One region of the Heyndrickxia sporothermodurans genome, then DNA from elsewhere that is predicted to be linked to it. Evidence: riboswitches for the same ligand, from Rfam matches in the RefSeq annotation. Region 1 holds a riboswitch; each other region holds the start of a gene.
The links. A riboswitch is a leader RNA that binds a small molecule or an ion and turns the genes downstream of it on or off. The one in region 1 is predicted to bind S-adenosylmethionine.

Region 1 (2,268 bases):
ATTACAACCTCCCACCTGCCTTTACCAATCTTCAATTCCTTCATCGGGAAGGCATTTTATACATATCATAAACGGCACCACATATTTACTAGTTATGGAAATGCGGTGCCTGACACCTTCGATTAAACTGTTACACTTGTTGCTTTAAGAATGGCTTGGTTCAGATCGGCTGTGAGATCTTCAACGGCTTCTAGTCCGACGGATAAGCGAATTAGTTCTTCGGTTACACCTGAAACTTTTAATTCTTCGGCGCTTAACTGTTGATGTGTAGTCGATGCTGGGTGAATGATTAAAGATTTAGCATCTCCAACATTCGCTACGTGTGACCATAATTGAATATTATCAATGACTTTTCGCCCTGCTTCTCTGCCGCCTTTAATTCCGAAATTGACAATCGATCCGAAGCCGCCTTTTAAGTATTTAGCTGCTCTTTCATGTGATGGATGTTCTTCTAAACTTGGATGATTAACCCATGCAACTGCAGGATGGTTTTGTAAAAATTGTGCTACTTTACCCGCATTTTCAACATGCTTTTGTACACGCAAGTGTAATGTTTCCAAACCTTGTAATAATAGGAACGCACTATCCGGACTTAAACTTGCACCGAAATCTCGCAAAATTTGTACGCGTAATTTTGTTGCAAACGCCGCTTGTGGAACATCAACACCATAACGGAGACCGTGATAGCTTAGGTCTGGTTCTTTAAAATCCGGGAATCGGTCACTGTTCCAGTCGAATTTCCCACCATCAACTACAACACCGCCAATCGTTGTTCCGTGACCGCCGATCCATTTTGTAGCTGAATGGATGACCACATCTGCTCCCCATTTAATAGGGTTTGAAAGGTATGGAGTACCAAATGTGTTATCAATAATCAGTGGAACACCATTTTCATGAGCAACCTTCGCGACTTCTTCTACATCAAGAACGTGCAGGCTAGGGTTACCGATGATTTCAGCAAATACTGCTTTTGTTTTTGATGTTATCGCGGTTCTAAAATTTTCTGGGTCTGTTGCATCAACGAATTTTACGTTAATTCCATACTTCGGAAGGGTATTAGAAAATAGATTAAATGTTCCACCGTATAAATTTCCGGCAGCGACGATTTCGTCTCCTGCACCAGCGATATTTAGAATGGAGAAAGCAATTGCAGCCATTCCTGAAGACAATGCAACAGCAGCAGTTCCGCCTTCTAATAGGGCAATTCGCTGTTCAAACACATCAACAGTTGGATTGCCGATTCGCGAATAAATGAATCCTTGCTGTTCTAATGCAAATAAACCTTGTGCATGATCTGTATCTTTAAATACATAGGATGTGGTTTTATATACAGGAACTGTACGTGACCCTGTTGTTGGATCTGGTTCTTGCCCTCCGTGTAGTAATAATGTTTCGGGTTGAAATTGTTCGTTTGTCATTTTACATTCCTCCAAAGTTTTTGATTTTTTCTCTAGGCGAGCCGAGAAATTCCTGAAGTGTGATCGTTGAAGTGGGATATACGAAGGGAAGCAAAAAGCCCTCTTCATAAGAAGAGGGCTAATCAATAGGTTCCTCCCCTTATCTTTCAGATCTTTAAAGGATCTGTAGGAATTAGCACCTTTTCAAGCAAAATGCTTGAAGGTTGCCGGGCATCAAAGGGCCTAGTCCCTCCGCCGCTCTCGATAAGAGTGATTCATTTAGTTTTTTTAGAAAATTTTAAATTGCTCTTGTTTTGCATTATAGTAGACGAATTGTTACTTCGTCAACCTTTTTTTATAAAAATTTTTTCTAAGAATAGACGGTGACCGTTCCTTTCCGCGGGGAGGAAGTCGAGCCTCCTCGGCGCTAGCGCCTGTGGGGTCTCGACCTTTTCTCTATATCCCGCAGGAGTCAGGTTCCTTCCGCTCCAATCCACTCTGCGCTTTGTTAAAAGTAACAATCCTTCAGAAAAAGCGATATCATTTAAACCGATGCTTTAATGGCTTCATCAAATTGCTTAATGATATCCTCAGCATCCTCAATTCCAATCGAAATACGAACAACTTGTTGGTTGATTCCTATGTTCTGCTGTTCTTCGAGTGAAAGTGCTCGGTGGGATGTGCCTAACGGATAGGATACGGTCGTTTCAACTCCGGCTAACGTAGGTACAATTTTCACCCAGCCCAACGATGAAAAGAATCGATGGATGTCACATGTGTCAGCTAATTCAATTGTGACAATTGCCCCATTTCCTTTACTGGAAAGATCGGTGGGATAATAGACTTTTTTGATATTTGAATTTTGATAGAG
Region 2 (2,268 bases), on a different contig from region 1:
TGCCTTAGCGATGTTATCGGTCCTAATGTTAGTTATGGGGTTAGGAACAAATACAGTAGTCCTTTCATTATTTCTATATTCACTTTTGCCAATTTTAAAGAACACTTATACAGGAATTGTTAATGTCGATCAATTCTTGTTGGAGTCCGGAAAAGCGATGGGGATGACGAAATTTCAAATACTAAGAATGGTTGAGCTGCCACTTTCATTATCCGTTATTATGGCAGGTCTCAGAAACGCACTAGTTGTCGCAATTGGGATTGCAACAATCGGAACATTTGTCGGAGCAGGTGGACTAGGTGATATTATTGTCCGCGGTACGAATGTAACGAACGGTTCGTCCATAATATTGGCTGGAGCGATTCCGACTGCATTAATGGCAGTTGCTGCAGACTTTTTGATGGGCTGGCTGGAACGAATCCTATCTCCTGTGAAAAAGAAAAAAGAAGTAAAATTAGAAATGAAGGAAGCTGCATAATATGGAACAGAGGGTGTAGACCAACAACAAGACTTATAATTCAGATAAAAAAAGTCAGAATTAATCTTGACATATTAAATGTTCAAATATTATTATTAATACAATTAAATAATTCTTATCCAGAGAAGCCGAGGGACTGGCCCGAAGAAGCTTCAGCAACCTCTACTTAGGTAGAAAGGTGCTAATTCCAGCAAGCATTCGCTTGGAAGATAAGAGATGACGCATTGAGGAGTCCTCTTTTCTTTTTGAAAAGGGGACTTTTTGCTTGAAAAATTTTATAAGAAAGAAGGTTAGTGATATGAGTAAAGTAGTAATTTTATGTGGGAGCCCATCTGATAAGTCCAAAACAGATCTTGTGTTGAAACATGTTCAATTTTTATTAGAGAAAGAAGGGATTTCTGTTTCGTATGCTTCAGTTGTCGATTTCTCACCTTTAGATTTAGTAAATAGCCGTTATGACAGTCCGGATATTAATCATTTGGCACAAACGATTATAAATGCAGATGGCGTCATTATCGGATCACCTGTGTATAAAGCATCCTACACAGGTGTATTAAAGACATTAATTGATTTATTGCCTGAAAGAATACTTAAGGGAAAACCTGTTTTTCCTGTAATGGTAGGAGGCAGTGGTGCGCACTTACTCGCTCTAGATTATGCATTAAAACCACTCATAACAACATTAAAGGGAAATCCTTTACAAGGAATTTATATTTTAGAAAGTGCTATTGACAAATCCAATAAACGAAATCCTCTGACACATATTGAGTCGATTCAACGATTATCTGAGCAGGTTGACGGATTTGTTAAGTCGATTAAACAGCTCAAACAATTTACAGCGCAATCTTTGTAAAAAATTTAGGAGGTCTGAAAATGGTAAAAAAAAGAATCTATTTGAATGCTTTTGATATGAATTGTGCAGGTCATCAATCCCCTGGTTTATGGTCACACCCAGAAGATCGCTCCTCTACTTATAAAGATGCAGAATATTGGACTCATCTTGCGCAGGTCTTGGAAAAGGGTTGTTTTGATGCGATATTCTTAGCTGATGTGTTAGGTACTTATGATGTTTATCAAGGCTCAAGGGATCCTGCAGTTCGCCAAGGTGCACAAGTACCGGTAAACGATCCGGCATTTGTCGTTCCAATAATGGCTCAAGTAACAAAACATCTAGGATTTGGATTAACAGCTTCAACAAGCTACGAACATCCATATACGTTTGCCAGGAGAATCTCTACTTTAGATCATTTAACGAAAGGGCGTATCGGCTGGAATGTTGTTACCTCCTATTTAAATAGTGCTGCATTAAATATCGGCCTTGATAAACAGCTTAGTCATGATAATAGATACGATATTGCTGATGAATATATGGATGTTGTCTACAAATTATGGGAAGCGAGTTGGGAGGATGACGCCGTTATTGTAGATAAAGAGAAGGGGATCTATACGAATCCGAGTAAAGTTCATGATATTGAACACGAGGGTACGTATTATAAAGTTCCAGGTGCGCATTTATGTGAACCATCACCTCAAAGAACACCTGTTATCTTTCAAGCGGGTGCATCTTCTAGAGGCAGAAAATTTGCGGCAAAGCATGCAGAGCTAGTTTTCATTGGCGCAACTACAATGGAAAGTACGAAAAAGACAGTTCAAGCTTTTCGGGAAGAAGCTATTAAAGCTGGAAGAAAACCAGAAGAAATAAAAATTCTAACTCTTATTACCCCAATTGTCGCCCCGACACAAGAAGAAGCAGAAGCGAAATATAATGAATACAAAAAATACGCGAGCTA
Region 3 (2,268 bases), on a different contig from region 1:
AATAGCATTCATGCCCATTAAATCGGACAGCTGAAATTCTTCTCATCGTTGTATTAGCATCATCATCAACATAAGATTGTTGAATATCTTCTATAATGTCTGTCTCAGATAACGGCGTCCACTCAATTTCCTTTTTTACGAAGGATTTCCCATTCGAACGGCGATCAATTTCGAATTTATCCATCGTTTTTTGGGTAAAAGCAATTTCTTCACCAAAACCATGTAAAACATGTTTTCTCTTTGCTTCTAGCTCAACCGGCTTCATAATTGGTGAGCCATAACCAACATCCACATAATATTGCCTCTGATCAAGCGTCACCATAATGGCTAAATGGCCCGGGTTTACCCTTACTAATGAACAAGTAAAGCCTAATTGGGATAATAGGCGAGAAAAATTCATGTTTAATGTATAGCATGTTCCTCCCCAACCCTTTTCCTTTAAGTTTTCTACAAAAACCTCGATTGGAGGAACATAGTTTGAATGCTTCTGAAAATAATGAAACTTACTGAAGGTTTCATAAGGAATTCGTGATAAATGTTGTTGTATCAACCGCTGCAAATAATTTAAGGATGGAGTTTCTTTTTCTAATTTTAAATAGTTTAAATAGTCCTCGATTGTTTGTTCCACATTTACCACTCTTTCATTATGCCATTAAGAAAGTATATCTTTTATTCATTCTCGCAAAAAGTGAAAAATCCTGCAATATGATTGAATCGTATGTTAGAAAAACTTAATATTAATCTATTTTTTATTTCTTTATATATTTATAGACATAGGAAATAAGGAATTTGTTTCATTCTTTTTTATTTATTGAATCCCCTCTTTTATATCCGGCCAATGTCTGGAATTTTTTGTTATAAAAAATTAAATTGACTTTTCTCATGCATTTGTGTAATTTAAATAAATAAGATGTAACGTTAATTTCATATTGTATCTCTTATAAAGAGTAGCGGAGGGACTGGCCCTATGAAGCTCGGCAACCTTTCATGATGATCATGAATCGGTGCTAAATCCTGCAAAACACTTGTTTTGAAAGATAAGAGAGGACGATTTCTTGTATGATGAGGCCTCTTTTAAATTGAGTGGCCTCTTTTATTTGTTCTTTTCTAAAAGGTCGTTGCTTTTCTGCAGCGGAAAGGAACGGTCCATTCTCAAAAAACTAACTTTACGAAAACAGCCTTTATTTTTAAGGAATGAAGAAAATCATGGAATATTCCATCATCATATCCAATTATTCTTATAAGAATAATAAATATATTGTTTAGATTTAACTGAAAAAGTGGTCATTGTACAGGATATTGCGAATGTCGTTGTTTTTTTAGCATCAGCATTTTCCGACTATATAACCGGGCAAGGAATTAACGTAACAGGTGGAATGACAATGAACTAAGGAGGAATTAATGTGACAAAACAACAAGAAAAAAAAGGAAGTCTTCTCGCACTATTACCATTATTAATTTTTGTACTTCTTTTTATCGGAACGGGAGTTCTTGCAAATGATTTTTCCAAAATGCCTTTAAGTGTGGCGGTCATTATCGCGGCTACAGTCGCATTATTAATGAACAGGAAGGAATCATTAACTAAAAAGATTGATATCTTTTGTAAAGGGGCTGGACATTCAAATATTATTTTAATGTGTGTCATCTTTGTTTTAGCCGGAGCTTTTGCCGGTGTTGCCAAGGAAATGGGAGCGGTTGAATCAACGGTCAATCTCGGATTAACCTTGCTTCCTGCAAATTTATTAATGGTGGGACTTTTCATTATCGGTTGCTTTATCTCTACCTCGATGGGAACTTCTATGGGTACCGTTGTCGCATTGGCGCCAATTGGGTTGGGGATTGCCACACAAACAGATATCCCTACAGCATTAGCTATGGCCACCGTTGTTGGCGGAGCGATGTTTGGCGATAATCTTTCAATGATTTCAGACACAACGATTGCTGCTGTGCGAACACAAGAAACACAAATGAAGGATAAATTTAAAGTGAATTTCTTTATCGTTTTGCCTGGTGCCATTGTTACAGCCATCCTTCTTGGAATCATCACCCTTGGAAATCATGCAAGTGTTGCCGGCGATCATCCGTATGAATTGGTAAAAGTTTTACCTTATGTAGCTGTCTTAGTCGCCGCTCTACTCGGAGTCAATGTTTTAATTGTACTGCTGGGGGGAACCATTTTTGCTGGAATCATCGGAATTGCTTATGGATCATATGACTTTCTAGGATTTCTACAAACCGTTGCAAAAGGCGTCATGAGTATGGAAGACA

Region 2: it holds a riboswitch for S-adenosylmethionine, as region 1 does, so the genes downstream of both, ssuE (NADPH-dependent FMN reductase) here and B5V89_RS01125 (O-acetylhomoserine aminocarboxypropyltransferase/cysteine synthase family protein) in region 1, are expected to answer to the same signal.
Region 3: it holds a riboswitch for S-adenosylmethionine, as region 1 does, so the genes downstream of both, B5V89_RS20630 (SDR family oxidoreductase) here and B5V89_RS01125 (O-acetylhomoserine aminocarboxypropyltransferase/cysteine synthase family protein) in region 1, are expected to answer to the same signal.

What each region holds. Positions count from the first base shown of each region.
Region 1 covers NZ_NAZB01000007.1:14,319-16,586, forward strand. The annotation lists gene B5V89_RS01120 (homoserine dehydrogenase) at 1-2, opposite strand, end outside; gene B5V89_RS01125 (O-acetylhomoserine aminocarboxypropyltransferase/cysteine synthase family protein) at 123-1,418, opposite strand; SAM riboswitch class I at 1,555-1,668, opposite strand; gene B5V89_RS01130 (trans-sulfuration enzyme family protein) at 1,942-2,268, opposite strand, start outside.
Region 2 covers NZ_NAZB01000050.1:10,809-13,076, forward strand. The annotation lists gene B5V89_RS16700 (ABC transporter permease) at 1-478, shown strand, start outside; SAM riboswitch class I at 591-694, shown strand; gene ssuE (NADPH-dependent FMN reductase) at 777-1,331, shown strand; gene B5V89_RS16710 (LLM class flavin-dependent oxidoreductase) at 1,352-2,268, shown strand, end outside.
Region 3 covers NZ_NAZB01000038.1:40,207-42,474, reverse strand. The annotation lists gene B5V89_RS15185 (arylamine N-acetyltransferase) at 1-628, opposite strand, end outside; SAM riboswitch class I at 936-1,044, shown strand; gene B5V89_RS20630 (SDR family oxidoreductase) at 1,281-1,391, shown strand; gene B5V89_RS15175 (Na+/H+ antiporter NhaC family protein) at 1,404-2,268, shown strand, end outside.